Regions from separate parts of the Halomonas garicola genome, predicted to be linked through region 2. Evidence: predicted binding sites of a transcription regulator. Region 2 holds the regulator's gene; the other holds the start of a gene.

Region 1 (8,417 bases), 110 kb from region 2:
CCAGCCTGAATACCCTGGAGCTTTTGCCCGAGCTTGCCGAACTGAATATCAGCGCGGTGAAGATCGAAGGCCGCCAAAGAAGCCCCGCCTACGTGTCCAAAGTCGCCGGCATCTGGCGCTCCGCCATCGACCGGCTGGAGGCCGCCCCCGGGCGCTTTCACCCAGACCCTGCGTGGACTGCGGGGCTCGGCGAGGTTTCCGAAGGCACCACCACCACCCTTGGCGCCTACGAGCGCCGCTGGAAATAGGAGGAAACATGGCGGATACATCATCCAAGGCGGACGCGCTGCGGCTAGCGCTGGGGCCGGTGCTGTTCTACTGGACGCGCGAACGCTACGCGCAGTTTTACCGCGACGCCGCCGACTGGCCGGTGGATATCGTCTATCTCGGGGAATCGGTGTGCTCGCGCCGCCGGGACATGAAGCTCGACGACTGGCTGGGGATAGGCCGCGAGCTTGCCCAAAGCGGCAAGGAGGTGGTGCTTTCAAGCCAGACGCTGATCGAATCCGAGGCCGACCTGCGCGATTTGCGCAAGCTGTGCGACAACGGCGAATTCAGCGTGGAAGCCAACGACCAGAGCGCGGTGCAGCGGTGTACAAGCGCAGGCCTTGAGTTTGTGGCGGGAGCCGCGCTCAACCTGTATAACGCCGCGGCCATCGGCGTGCTTGCCCGCGCGGGGATGACGCGCTTCAACGCCCCGGTAGAGATGTCCGGGGAGGACGTCACCCGGCTTTTGGCCGACTGCCGCGAACAGGGCGTTAATACCGCCTGCGAAGTGTTTGCCTACGGCCACCTGCCGCTTGCCTGGTCGTCGCGCTGCTTTACCGCCCGGCGCTACCAAACTCCCAAGGATCGCTGCCAGTTCGTCTGCCAGAAGCACCCGGAAGGCATGACGCTGCGCTCCCAGGAATCGAAAGAAGTGTTTACCCTGAACGGCGTCCAGACGCTCTCCGGCGCCTGCCAGGATTTGCGCTATGACGCCGCCTCCATCGCCGCCTCGGGCGCGAGTGTGGCGCGCTTAAGCCCCCGAGCCGAAGGCATGGCTGATGTGGTAGCCGGATTTGACGCCGCCAGGCGCGGCGAGCTTGCCGCCCCGGACCCGCTGGCGCTGGTGGACGCCGACGTCTGCGACGGCTACTGGCACGGCCGCCCGGGCATGGATCACACTCGGGCGGCCAACGCATCCAGCTGACGCAATACCGCACCCAAACGCCCTTCGGAAAGCCCCTCCTCGCGGCCGTCGAGGAGGTTTTTTACCGTGAGCCCAAGCTCGGTGTCGCCTTCGATCAAAAGCCTTCGCTGAAAGAACATCGCGTCCGGGTCTTCCCGGCGCGTGGCCAGGCATAAAAACTCCCGCCAGCCGCCGCGGATGGTGGCTTCCCCGTCTTCCCGGCTCAGGGCAAAGCGCGCGTTATCAAGCGCAAGCGTCAGGCGCACGCCCAGGTCTGCCACCTCGAGGGTCACCCGCCGCCCTTCCAGGGCGTCGAATTCGCCCTCAGCCAGCGGCTCGGCAAAGGTGCGGTTGAGCAGCGGCTCGACCACCCGGCGCTTGAGCGCCAGGGGCACCCGGGGGTCCAGCAGGGCAATCAGCCGCGACGGCGCGGGCACGGCACCGGTGAATGGCAGGTGAGAAAACGGCAGAGCAGACATAACAATCCTTTAGGTCGCCTTACACCGTGCGCGAATAGCGCGCCTCGGCAGGGTTCAGGTAGGCATCGAAGGCCATAGCCAGGTTGCGCATCATCAGCTGCCCCGCGGGCAGCACGTCAAGGCGCCGCTCGCCGACTTCGACCAGGCCGTCGGCCTGCATTTCGTCAAGGGATGCCAGGGCGTCGGCAAAATAGCGCGTGAAATCGATCCCGTGGGCGGCGCTCACGGCGGCAAAGTCGAGCTCGCCGTGGCACATCAGGGTGCTGATCACGTCCCGGCGCAGGCGGTCGTCGTCGCTCAGCCGGTAGCCGCGCATCACCGGCAGCCGGCCGTTTTCCAGGCGGTGCTGGTACTGGGCGGTTTCCTTGACGTTCTGGCTGTAGGTGTCGTCCACCTTGCCGATGGCGGTGACCCCCAGGCCGATCAGGTCGCAGTCGGCGTGGGTGGAATAGCCCTGGAAGTTGCGCTGCAGGGTGCCGTTGTCCCGGGCAAGCGCCAGCTCGTCTTCGGGCAGGGCAAAGTGGTCCATGCCGATGTAGACATAGCCCGCCGCGATCAGCCGCTGGATGATCAGCTCGAGAAGCTCGAGCTTGCGCTCCGGCGGCGGCATGTCCTCATCGCGGATCAGCCGCTGGGCCTTGAACAGCGACGGCAGGTGGGCGTAGCTGTAGGTAGCGATGCGATCGGGCTTAAGCGCCACGATCTTGTCCAGGGTGGCGTCGAAGCTAGCCACCGTCTGCAGCGGCAGGCCGTAGATCAGATCCACGCTGATCGAGTCGTACCCGGCATCGCGCGCCGCCTGCATCAGCCCCACCACCTGCTCCTCGCTCTGCACGCGGTTGACCGCGCGCTGAACGTCGGGGTCGAAGTCCTGCACGCCGAAGCTCAGGCGGTTGAAGCCCAGAGCGTGCAGCTCGTGAATCTGCTCGGCGGTGACGGTGCGCGGATCGACCTCCAGGGAAAACTCGCGCTCCTCCGGCGCGGCAAAGTGGAAGGCGTCATCGAGGGCGGCCATCAGCTCGGCCAGCTGATCGTTGCTCAGATACGTCGGCGTGCCGCCGCCCAGGTGCAGCTGGGTCATGCGCCGGGACTCGTCAAAAAGCTCGCCCTGCAGGCGGATTTCATCCTTGAGCCAGTCGAGATACTCCGCCGCCCGTTCGCGGTTGTGGGTGATGATCTTGTTGCACGCGCAGTAGTAGCAAAGGCTTTCGCAGAAGGGGATGTGCACGTAGGCCGACAGCGGCTTGGGACGGTCCGCGGCGTTGCTGCGCGCCGCGGCGGCGCGGTAGTCGTCTTCGGCAAAGGCCGTGTGAAACTGCGGCGCGGTGGGGTAGGACGTATAGCGCGGCCCCGGGCGGTCGTACTTTTCCACCAGTCCGCGATCAAACAACAGCTCGTCTTGCATAGCATCAAGGCCCTTTTCGTCTTTGCGCTCTCGGATCTGTACCGCCGCCGGGCAACGGCGGCGGTCAATGCCGCCCAACATAGCGCCTCTGCCGGGCCGGGGCTACCCGTCCGAGCAGAGGCGTTATGCGACCGAATGCCACGCGGCCCGGGGGCTACCTCCTTGGGAGTAATGGCCGTATTTTATGAGAGTAGCCGGCGCAAAAAGTGATCCACGTCAACGTCCGCCGGATTCAGGCGCTCTAGTCTAGGACCACGCACTCGGGCAGCCTCCGACCCGGCTACCTCAATAACGTTTCTCTTTCCCCAAAAAGATGCATAAGGAACACTCATTATGAAACTGCTTGCCGTAACGCTGCTTCCCCTGGCCTTTGCCCTCACCGCCACCGCCGCCCAGGCCGACGGCGAAGCCACCTATAGCCTGCCACATGACCGGGGCCGCGGGTGCGCCGAAGCGCGGCGACGCCGACGCCTGGGCGCCGCGCCAGGAAAAAGGCATCGACACCCTGTACGACCACGCCATCAACGGCTTCCAGGCCATGCCGCCCAAAGGCGGCCAGGTCAGCCTGAGCGACGACGACGTCAAAGCCGCCGTGGACTACATGCTCGAACCGACGCTGTAACGCCGTCTCCGGCCCCCAGTCCGAGGAGGACCCCATGCCCCGCCCCGTCTGCCGGCTACGCGCCGCCTGCGTCTGGCTTATCGCCGCCGGCCTGCTGCTCATCGCTACGGCGAGCCAGGCCGTCGAACTCTCTTCACTCAAGGCGGGGTTTCCCTCGGCCAACCGGCTGGAGCCGGCTGACTCCCAGTGGCCGGTCAGCCGCGTGATGCAGGACGACACCCTGCTCGGCTACGCCTTTGAATCTATCGACGTAGCCCCTATTCCCGCCTATTCGGGCAAGCCCATCAATCTGCTGGTGGGCATCGACACGGAGGGGCAAATCGTCCAGACCGACGTGCTTGGCCACGAAGAGCCGATCATGCTGGTGGGCATCCCCGAGTCGAAGCTGGAAAACTTTGCCGACAAGCACATCGGCGCCCACGTTAGCGATCATCTCAAGGTCGGCAGCGAGCTTGACGCCGTCTCCGGCGCCACGGTCACGGTGATCGTCGCCGGCGACACCATCATGCGCTCCGCGCGCCTGGTGGCCGCCGACCGGGGGCTGATTGCCGATCCTTCGGCCATGCCGCCGGCCGAGGTGCTTGACGGCGTGTATGACCCGGCCGACTGGCAGACCCTGGTGGGCGACGGCACCGTTCGCCGCCTGCACCTGACCCACGGCGAGGTCGACGAGGCCTTCGTCGGCACTCCGGCGGAAGACTACATGCATACGCCGGAGCCCGCGGATAATACCTTCATCGAGCTTTTTTATACCTACCTGAACGCCCCCACCGCCGGGCGCAATCTGCTCGGCGACAGCGGCTACGCCTCGCTGATGGACGAGCTTGAGCCCGGCGAGCACGCCGTGGCGCTGATGGGACGCGGCGACTACTCGTTCAAGGGCTCGGGCTACGTGCGCGGCGGCATTTTCGACCGCGTCGAGCTTGCCCAGCACGGAAGCTCGATCAGCTTTCACGACAGCGATCACATCCGCCTGGGGGAGCTTGCCATCGACGGTTCCCCGGCCTTCAGCGAGCGCGACATCTTCATCGTCCGCGAAGGTGCCGCCTTCGACCCCGGCGCTCCCTGGCAGCTCTCGCTTCTCGTGCGCCGCGCCTCCGGCCCGCTGGACACCGAGTTTGCCCGCTTCAACGCCGACTATTCGATCCCCGAGGCCTACATCGAGCGCCCCGAGCCGCCGGTGGAAGAGGCCATCTGGGTACAGGTCTGGCGCGACAAGGCGTTCCAGATCGGCGTGCTGGGCGCCGGACTAATCGTGCTCACCGGCATCATGCTGTTCCAGGACGTGCTCGCGCGCCATCCGCGCATGCTCAACCCGCTGCGCCTGGGCTTCAAGTTCTACACGCTGTTCTTCATCGGCTGGTACGCGCTGGCCCAGCTGTCGGTGGTCAACATCCTGACCTTTAGCCATGCCCTGATCACCGACTTCAGCTGGGGCGCTTTCTTGATCGACCCGATGATGTTCATCCTCTGGTCGTTCGTGGCGGTCACTCTGCTGCTCTGGGGCCGGGGCGTGTTCTGCGGCTGGCTGTGCCCCTTCGGCGCGCTTCAGGACCTGGTCAACCAGGCCGCGCGCAAGCTCGGCGTCAAGCAGATCGAAGTGCCCTTCGGCCTGCACGAGCGCCTCTGGGCGATCAAGTATCTTATCCTGCTGGCGCTGTTTGCGGTGTCGCTGCATTCGCTGGGCACCGCCGAGCGCTACGCCGAGGTCGAGCCGTTCAAAACTGCCATCACCCTGCGCTTCCAGCGCGACTGGGCCTTTGTCGCCTACGCCATCGGGCTGGTGGTGGTCTCCGCCTTCAACCACAAGTTCTACTGCCGCTACGTCTGCCCGCTGGGCGCGGGGCTGGCCATTCCTGCCCGGCTGCGCCTGTTTGACTGGCTCAAGCGCCACCGCGGCAGCTGCGGCACGCCCTGCCAGATCTGCGCCCACGAGTGCGAAGTCGGCGCCATCCATCCGGACGGGCACATCAACGCCAACGAGTGCCACTACTGTCTCGACTGCCAGATCCTCTATCACGACGAGCATCGCTGCCCGCCCATGGTGAAGCGGCGCAAGCGTCGGGAAAAGGCAACGCGCATGGCCGAGGATCGACCTGTCGTTGCCACCCATGACCCCGGCAAGGCCGGGAAAAGCAAATTAGAGCGTATTCCCGCCCTGCAACAGGAGTAAGACATGAGCGAGAAGAGAAACGACGTGAAAAATCTGGGCCGCCGCCACTTTCTGCGCAACAGCGCGGTCACCGGCGTCGCCGGCGCGGGCCTTGCCAGCGGCTTCGGCACCGGCGCGCTGATGACCAGCCGCCAGGCCAAGGCCGCGGAAAGCGGCATCGAGGTTGCCCCCGGCGAGCTTGACGAATACTACGGCTTCTGGAGCGGCGGTCAGTCCGCCGAGGTGCGCGTGCTCGGCGTACCCTCCATGCGCGAGCTGATGCGCATCCCGGTGTTCAACGTCGACAGCGCCACCGGCTGGGGCATCACCAACGAGTCCCGGGAAGTGCTGGGCGCGTCCGCCCGCTTTCTCAACGGCGACGCCCACCACCCGCACATCTCCATGACCGACGGCAGCTATGACGGCAAGTATCTGTTTATCAACGACAAGGCCAACACCCGCGTGGCCCGGATCCGTCTGGACATCATGAAGACGGACAAGATCACCACCATTCCCAACGTCCAGGCGATTCACGGCCTGCGCCTGCAGAAAGTGCCGCACACCAAGTACGTCTTCGCCAACGCCGAACTGCCGATTCCGCAGCTCAACGACGGCCGCGACCTGGAAAACCCCGACAATTACGCCACCATGTTCAACGGCCTCGACGCCGAGTCCATGGAAGTCGCCTGGCAGGTGATCGTCGACGGCAACCTCGACAACACCGACGCCGACTACACCGGCCGCTTTGTCGCCTCGACCTGCTACAACTCGGAAATGGGCATGACCCTTGCCGACACCATGCGCGCCGAGCGCGACTGGGTAGTGGTATTCGACGTCGAGGCCATCGAAGCCGCCGTGGAAGCGGGCGACTACGAAACCCTCGGCGACTCCGACGTGCCGGTGCTCAACGGCCGCCACGGCACCAAATTCACCCGCTACATCCCGGTGCCCAAGAACCCCCACGGCCTCAACACCTCGCCGGACGGCAAGTACTTCATTGCCAACGGCAAGCTCTCGCCCACCTGTTCGATCATCGCCATCGACAAGCTCCCTGAGCTTTTTGACGACGCCATCGAGCCCCGGGACACCGTGGTCGGCGAGCCGGAGCTGGGTCTTGGACCGCTGCACACCACCTTTGACGGCCGCGGCAACGCCTACACCACGCTGTTCATCGACAGCCAGATCGCCAAGTGGAACATCGAAGACGCTATCAGCGCCTACCAGGGCGACGAAGTCAACTACCTGCGCCAGAAGCTCGACGTTCACTACCAGCCCGGCCACAACCACGCCAGCCTCACCGAAACCAAGGACGCCGACGGCAAGTGGCTGGTGGTGCTGTCCAAGTTCTCCAAGGACCGCTTCCTGCCGGTCGGCCCGCTGCACCCGGAAAACGACCAGCTGATCGATATTTCCGGCGAGGAAATGAAGCTCGTCCACGACGGCCCGACCTACGCCGAGCCCCACGACTGTATCCTGCTGCGCGCCGATCAGCTCACCCCCAGCCGTACCTGGTCCCGCGACGATCCGTTCTTTGCCACCACCCGGAAAATGGCCGAGGATGACGGCATCAACCTGGAAGGCGACAACAAGGTCGTGCGCGACGGCAACAAGGTACGCGTCTACATGACCTCGGTCGCGCCGCAGTTCGGCACCACCGAGTTCAAGGTCAAGCAGGGTGACGAAGTCACGGTGGTCGTCACCAACCTTGACCAGGTCGAAGACCTGACCCACGGCTTCTGCGTGGTCAACCACGGGGTGCAGATGGAAATTTCCCCCCAGCAGACGTCGAGCGTCACCTTTATCGCCGACCAGCCCGGCGTACACTGGTACTACTGCAACTGGTTCTGCCACGCCATGCACATGGAAATGACCGGCCGCATGCTGGTTGAAAAGGCCTAACGCCGATGATACGACGCACTTTCGTGGTGAATATCCGCGGCGTCGGTATCGGGCTGATTGCCGCCTGGCTAGGGCTTTGGACAAGTTTCTGGCCGGGCGGCGCCCCGCGTGCCGCCGACTGGACGGCAGCGCCCGGGCAACCTTTGCAGCCGCTGGTGGCAAACGCCGCCGGCGGCGACCGTATTCTATTGGCCAAGGGCCGCTATACAGGGCCCTTGGTGATTGACCGCACGCTTGAGCTACGCGGCGAAGACGGCGCGGTGATCGACGGCGGCGGAGCCGGCCACGCCGTGGTCATCGACGCCGCCGACACCGTCATCGACGGCGTTGACGTGGAAAACTGGGGCGCCGACCTCACCGCCATGGACGCGGGCATTTTCATCGCCCGCAAGGCCACCGGCAGCGTGGTCAAAAACGCCCGACTTGACGGGCCGGGCTTTGGTATCTGGCTTGACGGCGTGCACGACGCGGTGATCGAAAACAACGTCATCCGCGGCGACGCCGAGCGACGCTCCCAGGACCGCGGCAACGGCGTGCATCTGTTCAACGTGGAAAACGTCCGCGTCGAGGGCAACGACATCCGCCGCACCCGGGACGGCATCTATATCGATACCAGCAGCCACAGCCTGCTGCGGGGCAACCACATGGAGGATCTGCGCTACGGCGTGCACTACATGTACGCCCACGAC
Region 2 (8,417 bases):
CGGCGGCATCATGAGCGCGCTGACCTTTGCCGTTCCGCCCAGCATGCGCCACCCGGCCAGGCTTTCCGGGCTTTTGCTGAGCTACAACCTGGGCCGTATTTCCAGCTACATGATCGCCGGCGCGCTGGTGGCAACGCTTGGCACGGTGTTCTCCGTTACCCCGGCGGCGCGCCTGGCGCTGCAGGTATTCGCCGCGGTGATGCTGATTTTGATGGCGCTGTACATCGCCAACTGGTGGAAAGGGCTTTTAAAGGTCGAGGCCGTAGGCCGGCGCTTCTGGCGCTACATCGAACCTTTCGGTCGGCGGCTGATGCCGGTGGTCAAGCTGCCCCAGGCGTTTGCCCTGGGCGCGGTCTGGGGCTGGCTACCCTGCGGGCTGGTCTATTCCATGCTCGCCTGGAGCCTGGCCATGGCCGACCCGGGGCGCGGGGCGTTGCTCATGGGCGCCTTTGGCCTGGGCACGCTGCCGGCGCTGTTGGCGACCGGCTTTGCCGCCCGCCAGTTAAGCGCCTTGATTCGCCACCCGGCCACCCGCACCGTCGCCGCTCTGCTGATTATCGGCTTTGCCCTGTGGCAGCTGTGGTCGACGTACCAGATGGCCACCGTGGCGGAAATGTCCGGCGCTTAATTGATATAGCTCAACTCCTGCCCTCGGGCCCGGCGCTAGGATGGCAGCATCATCCTTGCGTTCTTCCCACCGGAGTTGTCTGCCATGGCCAGCGCTGCCCCTTTGTTTTTCGATGCCGCAGCGCTGACTGCTGCCCGCCAGGACGCCCTGCGCCGCCACCACGGCGCCGGCGGCCCGCGCTATCACCAGTACCCCAACGCCGGGGCGTTTCACGACGCCTTCGGCGGCGACGACCTCTGCCGGGCGCTTGAGCGCAGCAACGCCGGCGGCCGCGGGCTTTCGCTTTACGTGCACGTACCCTTTTGCCGCCAAAGCTGCGGCTACTGCACCTGCCCGCGCATCATCACCCGCGACACCTCCCGGGCCGAGCCCTATCTGTCGCGGCTGGATCGGGAAATGGTGCTTACCGCCCGCCATCTGGACCGCACGCGCCCGGTGGAGCAGCTTTACTGGGGCGGCGGCACGCCGACGTTTCTCTCCCTTTCCCAGATGAGCGACCTCTTTGACCGCCTTGACGCCCGCTTCGGTCTGTCGTCATCCTCGGAGCGCGACTACGCCATTGAAATCGATCCCCGCGAAGCCGACGTCTTCACCCTGCGCCACCTGCAGGTGCTGGGTTTCAACCGGCTGAGCCTGGAGGTGCTGGACTTCAACCCCGAGGTGCAGCAGGCCATCCGCCGCGAGCAGCCGCGGATCATGACCGAAACGCTGATGGAAGAAGCCCACCGGCTGGGCTTTCGCTCGCTGAACCTGGACATCGGCTACGGCCTGCCCCGTCAGACCCGAGACAGCTTCGCCGCCACCCTGGCCGACGTCATCGAGCTGAACCCGGCGCGCATCACCCTCCAGGACTATGTTCACAAGGACTATGCTTATCGCCCCCGGCGGGGGCCGCGCCAGCAGCGCATCGACAGCGCCCAACTGCCCGCCGCGGCGGACCGCCTGGCCATGCTGCAGCTGGCCGCCGAGCAGCTCGGCCGAGCAGGCTATGTGCACATCGGCATGGATCACTTTGCCCGGCCAAACGACAGCCTCGCCGTGGCCGCACGGCAGCAGACCCTGGGGCGCAACCTCCAGGGCTATACCACTCACGGCCACTGCGACCTGCTGGGGCTTGGCGTATCGGCCGCCTCGCGTATCGACGACGCCTACGCGCAGAACCCCGCCCGGCTCGGCGATTACGCCAGCGCCCTGGACGACGGCCGCCTGGCTACCGCGCGCGGCCTGCGCCTTGAGCGCGATGACGACATTCGCCGCGCCGCCATCGAGCGGCTGATGTGCGACGCCCAACTGGACCTTGCCGCCCTGGGCCGGCGTTTCGGGATTGACGCGCCGCGCTATTTTGCCGCGGCGCTGGCTCGGCTGGACGACGCCCACCACGACGGGCTAGTCGAGCGAAACGGCGATATCCTGAGCGCTACGCCCGACGGACGGCTGGTGCTCCACCGGCTGGCCCGAGCGTTCGACGCGCACCGCTAGCGGCAAAGCGTCACCGGCGGCTTGTGGGTTACCCGCGCTTGCTTCCATAATAGCGCCGTGACCTACTTCACGGAGGACTGCATGCCGGAACCACTCAGCCGTCGGCGCCCCCTGCTCCACGAAACCCGCTGCCAGACCTGCAGCTTAAGCTCGCTGTGCCTGCCGCTTGCCCTCGAGCTTGACGACATGAGTCAGTTCGACGCCATCATTCGGCGGCGCGCGCCGCTGAAAAAGGGCGAGCCGCTGTTTCGCCAGGGCGATACCTTCACCAGCGTCTTTGCCGTTCGCTCGGGCAGCCTCAAGCAGGTTGCCATCGAAGGCGGCGGCAACGACCAGCTCACCAACTTCTACCTGCCAAGCGAACTGGTCGGGCTCGACGGCATCGACGAGTCAAGCTACCCGGGCAGCGCCATCGCCCTGGAGACCACTACCGTCTGCGAGATCCCCTTCGACCGCCTCGATCTGCTCTCGGAAGAGCTGCCGGAGCTGCGCCTTCAGCTATATCGCAGCATGAGCAAGGAGCTGCGCGACGATCGCCGCATGATGCGCCTTTTGTCGCGCAAGACCGCCGACCAGCGCATGGCCAGCTTTCTGATCACGCTGTCCGATCGTTTCCGCCGCCGGGGCTACTCGCCCTACAGCTTTCGACTCTCCATGGCCCGGGCGGACATCGGCAACTACCTGGGCCTCGCGGTGGAAACCGTCAGCCGCATTCTGAGCCGCTTCCAAACCCAGGAGCTGGTGGCCGTCTCCGGCCGCGAGGTGAACATTCTGGGAATGCAGCGCCTGCTGGCGCTGGCCGAAGAAGAGGCCCAGGAAGCCGCCAGCTCCTGAGGGCCGCCGTCAGCCGACGTTGACGGCCTGGATGCGCCCGGCCAGCGCTTCGGCCTGGCTGGCTTCCAGCCGTTCGAAGTCAAACAGCTCGCGGTCGGCAAGCTGGGACGGGGCGACGTTGGTCACCGCCTTGAACATGCTTTCCAGCCGGCCCGGATGGTTTTTATCCCAGTCATTGAGCATCGCCTTGACGTTCTGGCGCTGCATGTTGGGCTGGGAGCCGCACAGGTTGCAGGGGATGATGGGGTATGCCATCTGCCGGGAAAACTCGGCGATATCGGCTTCCTTGCAGTAGGCAAGCGGGCGGATGACGATGTTTTTGGCATCGTCGGAGAGCAGCTTGGGCGGCATCGCCTTCAGGCTGCCGCCAAAGAACATATTGAGAAACAGCGTCTCCAGAATGTCTTCGCGGTGGTGGCCAAGCGCTATCTTGGTGGCGCCGATCTCTTCGGCAAAGCCGTAAAGCGAGCCCCGGCGCAGCCGCGAGCACAGCGCGCAGGTCGACTTGCCCGCGGGGGTTTTCTCCTTGACCACCGAGTAGGTGTCGCGCTCGAGGATGTGGTAGTCCACGCCGAGCCCGTCCAGGTAGTCGGGCAGCACGTGCTCGGGAAAGCCCGGCTGCTTCTGGTCGAGATTGACCGCCACCAGCGAAAAGCGCACCGGCGCGCTGCGCTGCAGGCTGCGCAGCATCTCAAGCATGGTATAGCTGTCCTTGCCGCCGGACAGGCACACCATCACCCTGTCGCCTTCCTCGATCATGCGGTAGTCGATAATGGCGTTGCCGGTCTGGCGGCGCAGGCGTTTTTGCAGCTTGTTGAAGTCGCGCTTGCGGCGCACGTCGTCTGCCGACGGTGCGTCGTCTTCTAAGGCGGCGGAAACGACGGAATCATGGGCTTGCACGGGATCGGGATGCGACATGGGGAATCTGCGCGTGTTGGTGGTAAAAGGGGGCGGCGAGTGACGTCGGACGGCGCCACGACGCGAAATACATGGCCGCTATTGTAGCAACACCCGGCGCCGCCCCACCAACATTGACGGCCGCTTAGGCATATTCCAGGTGGTAGCGGTGCGACAGCCGCTGCTTAAGATCCTTGACGATGTGCAACGCCTCGCGCAAGAGGTCGCGCTCAAGGGACGACAGCGCCTGCACCACCACCCGGTCGCGGCCCTGTCCGCTGGTTTCGTCCTCCGCCAGCTGGCCCTTGAGCCTGAGCTCGCTGAACAGCGACAGCGCCTCGCCAACGTCGTCGGCAAAGCGGCGCTTCAGCCGGCCGTCTGCCACCAGCGCGTCCAGCCGGGCAAAGGTCGAGGTCGCCTTGATGCGCCGCTCAAGCGCCATGGTGCGCACGCCGTGAACGATGGGAAAAATGCCGCCCTTCTTGATGTCGATGCCGTGCTGGGGCTTTTTCAGCGAGCCAAACAGGGTCAACGGCGTCGAGAAGCGCAGCGCCGCCCGGGCAAAGTAGGAGAGCAGCAGCTCGTCGTCGGCGCAATGCGCAAACAGCGTCTCGCGCACGCGCTCGAGCAGCGTGGCGTTGCCAGCCACGGCGTGGGCATCGAGCATGATGGCAAGCTTCATCAGGCTGTCGCCGTCCCGGGCGGCGACCCAGCGCGCAATGCGCGCCTGCCACTCGCTGACGCTGCCCCGCCACTCGGGGTTGGAGACCATGATATGCCCCGGGCACGGCGGGTAGCCAAGCGTCGCCAGGGCGTCGCTGAAGCGCTGCATGGTGTCGTCGGCGCCTGGCCAGTCCAGGTCGTCTTCAAGGATCAGCCCGTTGTCCTGGTCGGTCTTCAAGATCTGCTCGCCGCGGCCTTCGCTGCCCATTACCATCAGGCAGCTCGCGCTTTGATAGCGCGCCTCGACGCAGAACGTCCAGGCCTTGTGGATGATCCGGCCGTTGAGCGCTGCCAGCAGCTCCATGGCAAAGCGCAGCTTGACCCCTTGCGCCATCAGCGCGCTGACCAGCTCCGGCGTGCGCCGGCTGGCCGCGGCCAGCGCCTCCAGGTCGGCGGCCTGCTCTACCTGCAGGCTCACTACGTAGCTGCGGCTGGAAAAATAGCTCAGCACGTCGGTCAGCTCGACCACGCCGACCGGCGCCTCTCCTTCCAGCACCACCACCCGGGACACCTGACGGCGGGTCATCAGCACCAGCGCCTCGAACAGGTATTGCTCAGGCGTTACCGTGATCAGCGCGTAGCGGGCAAGTTCGCCCACCGGGCTCTGCCGCGAGGCGCCGTCCAGCACCATGGCGTTGAGCAGGTCGGTCTTGGTCAGCATGCCGTAGCCGTCTTCCCCCTCGACCAGCAGGCTGTCGACGTGATGACGGTTGAGCTGCGCCACCGCTTCGGCGATATCGGTGCCGGCCGCCAGCCGGCGGGGCGTACGCATGCAGTCGCGCACCTTGGCCAGCATGAAGCCGGCCATGGTCACCCCGCCCTGGGCGCGCTTTTCCGTCAGCCGGCGCGCCTTGCGCGCCAGCGACTGACGAAAATAGGCATCAAACTCGGGGCAGGCGCGGCACAGCTGCTGAAAAAGCACCTTGGGCACCAGGTAGCACACGCACTCCTGCTCGGCGATAAAGCGGTAGCGGCTCTGGCCGTTGATGATGCTGATGGCGCCGAACACGTCGCCGGCGGTATAAAGGCCGATGCGCGCGGTGGCGTCGGGCAGCGTCGGGTCCACCTCGGCAACCTCGCCCCGGTGGATCAGGTAAAGAAACTCGCCGGCCTGCCCGGTATCCAGCAGGATGTCGCCGCGCTCGAAACAGGCGATGTCCATGCCGCGCCGGGCATGCTCGCGCCCCGCCGCGTCGAGCAGGGAAAAAGGCGGCTGGGACAGCTCGACATCAACCATGACACCCCCGGCAACAAGAAAGGCAGATACCGGCAGTATCGTCGCTATGGCGCGCGCCGGCACCTATACCATCGTCATATTCATCAGCGCCGCTTATATCAGCATCACCTCCACCACGACCCACACCACGATCCACACCACGGCCTACACCATGGAGAGTGCCGGGCGATTGATACCTTAGTGTAGAGACCAAAGTCTGGATTTCTTTTTGGCGCTTTTTGCCCACTATAAAAGCACGTTGTGCCGGGCCACCGCCCGTGCGCGACGGCACTTACATACCGTCTCCAACCTTAAACAATCACAAGCGGAGAACTACGCCATGGCAGATGACAACACCAACGCTGCGGCCTATTGGAAAGCCAACGTGCGCACCATCCTTGGCTGCCTGGTCGTCTGGGCCTTTGTCTCGTACGGCTGCGCCATTCTGTTTCGCCCGTTGCTGGCGGGTATCCCCATCGGCGGTACCGACCTGGGCTTCTGGTTTGCCCAGCAGGGCTCGATTTTGACCTTTATCGCGCTGATCTTCTTCTACGCCTGGAAGATGAACCGGCTCGACGCCAAATACAGCCTCGGGGAGTAAGCCAGCATGGATCAGTTCATCATCAACATACTCTTTGTGGGCGCCTCTTTCGCGCTCTACATCGGCATCGCCGTCTGGGCGCGCGCCGGCTCGACCAAGGACTTCTACGTTGCCGGCGGCGGCGTGCACCCCATTACCAACGGCATGGCCACGGCGGCGGACTGGATGTCGGCGGCGTCGTTTATTTCCATGGCAGGGCTGCTGGCCGCCGGCGGCTACGCCAACTCGACCTACCTGATGGGCTGGACCGGCGGCTATGTGCTGCTTGCCATGCTGCTTGCTCCCTACCTGCGCAAGTTCGGCAAATTCACCGTTCCGGCCTTTATCGGCGACCGCTTCTACAGCAACACGGCGCGCCTGATCGCCGTGGTCTGTCTGATCATTGCGTCGACCACCTACGTCATCGGCCAGATGACCGGGGCCGGCGTGGCGTTCTCGCGCTTTCTTGAGGTGTCCAACACCCTGGGCATCTGGATTGCCGCGCTGATCGTGTTCCTCTACGCGGTGTTCGGCGGCATGAAGGGCATCACCTATACCCAGGTAGCCCAGTACGTGGTGCTGATCATCGCCTACACCATTCCGGCGATATTCATCGCCATGCACCTCACCGGCAACCCCATCCCCATGTTCGGCATGTTCAGTACCCATACCGAATCCGGCATGCCGCTTCTGGACAAGCTCGACCAGGTGGTGACTGCGCTGGGGTTCAACGCCTACACCGCCGACGTCGACAACAAGCTCAATATGGTGCTGTTTACGCTGTCGCTGATGGTGGGTACCGCCGGGCTACCCCACGTCATCATTCGCTTTTTCACCGTACCCAAGGTGGCGGACGCGCGCTGGTCGGCGGGCTGGGCGCTGGTGTTCATCGCCCTTTTGTACGTCACCGCGCCGGCGGTAGGCTCCATGGCCAGGCTCAACCTCCTGACCACCGTATACCCCGACATGGCGCAGCAGACCGAGGACTACGACGCCGCCGCGCAAAACCCCATCCTCTATGAAGATCGCCCCGGCTGGATCCGCTCCTGGGAAGACACCGGCCTGATCACCTTCGAGGACAAGAACAGCGACGATCGCATCCAGCTCTACAACGACGACAGCGACGCCTTTGCCGACAAGGCCGAGGAGTTCGGCTGGGAAGGCAACGAGCTTGCGGTCAACAACGACATCCTGGTGCTGGCCAACCCCGAAATCGCCAACCTGCCGCCCTGGGTCATCGGCCTGATTGCGGCCGGCGGCGTGGCGGCAGCGCTCTCGACGGCGGCGGGGCTATTGCTGGCGATTTCATCGGCGGTAAGCCACGACCTGATCAAAAACACCCTTAATCCCAACATCACCGAAAAGGGAGAAATGCTCGCCGCGCGGATCTCCATGGCCGGGGCGATCCTGCTCGCCACCTACCTGGGACTCAATCCGCCCGGTTTTGCCGCGCAAACCGTGGCGCTGGCCTTCGGGATCGCCGGTGCCTCGCTGTTCCCGGTGCTGATGATGGGTATCTTCTCCAAGCGCATCAACAACCGCGGTGCCGTAGCCGGTATGCTTACCGGGCTTCTGACCACGCTTTTGTATATCTTCACCTACCTGGGCTGGTTCTTCATTCCCGGCACCAACATGCTGGCCAACACGCCGGAAAACTGGGTGCTGGGCATCTCCCCGCAGTCCTTCGGGGCGCTGGGGGCGATGATGAACTTCGCCGTGGCCTTCGCCGTTTCCAGCGTCACAGCCGCACCGCCCAGGGAAATCCAGCTGCTGGTGGAAAGCGTGCGCTATCCCAAAGGGGCCGGCAACGCGCCGCACCTGAGTCGGCACTGACGCATGATGACACCGCGCTGATACGCGGCCATCTGGCTATTGCCACTCTGACCCGGCGGGCTTCCGTAAGGAAGTCCGCCTTTTTTCCACCGCGTCAACGCCTCGCGCCGGCGTTAGCGCCCCGTCATCGAGGAGACGCCATGCTCTGGCACTTGATCGCCGCCGTGGTTTCCGGCCTGGCCGCCGCGGGCATCGGCCTGTTTTTGCGCACCCTGAGCGGCAAACGC

The links. The regulator FNR, encoded in region 2, switches genes on or off when oxygen is low (the NO sensors DNR and NnrR bind a similar motif). The targets are predictions, from matches to a motif close to TTGATNTANATCAA.
Region 1: the regulator FNR is predicted to act here: its motif matches at 3,262-3,275, upstream of hemN (oxygen-independent coproporphyrinogen III oxidase).

The regions. Positions count from the first base shown of each region.
Region 1 is NZ_AP043931.1:2,308,074-2,316,490, forward strand. Features, by position in the region: gene ubiU (ubiquinone anaerobic biosynthesis protein UbiU) at 1-248, shown strand, start outside; gene ACZ46Y_RS11105 (U32 family peptidase) at 257-1,192, shown strand; gene ubiT (ubiquinone anaerobic biosynthesis accessory factor UbiT) at 1,162-1,650, opposite strand; gene hemN (oxygen-independent coproporphyrinogen III oxidase) at 1,670-3,055, opposite strand; gene ACZ46Y_RS11120 (c-type cytochrome) at 3,483-3,677, shown strand; gene nosR (transcriptional regulator NosR) at 3,712-5,850, shown strand; gene nosZ (TAT-dependent nitrous-oxide reductase) at 5,854-7,728, shown strand; gene ACZ46Y_RS11135 (nitrous oxide reductase family maturation protein NosD) at 7,734-8,417, shown strand, end outside.
Region 2 is NZ_AP043931.1:2,418,694-2,427,110, forward strand. Features, by position in the region: gene ACZ46Y_RS11665 (sulfite exporter TauE/SafE family protein) at 1-628, shown strand, start outside; gene hemN (oxygen-independent coproporphyrinogen III oxidase) at 713-2,107, shown strand; gene fnr (fumarate/nitrate reduction transcriptional regulator Fnr) at 2,189-2,941, shown strand; gene ttcA (tRNA 2-thiocytidine(32) synthetase TtcA) at 2,951-3,859, opposite strand; gene ACZ46Y_RS11685 (DUF294 nucleotidyltransferase-like domain-containing protein) at 3,984-5,798, opposite strand; gene ACZ46Y_RS11690 (hypothetical protein) at 5,797-5,979, shown strand; gene ACZ46Y_RS11695 (DUF4212 domain-containing protein) at 6,118-6,378, shown strand; gene ACZ46Y_RS11700 (sodium:solute symporter family protein) at 6,385-8,190, shown strand; gene ACZ46Y_RS11705 (hypothetical protein) at 8,331-8,417, shown strand, end outside.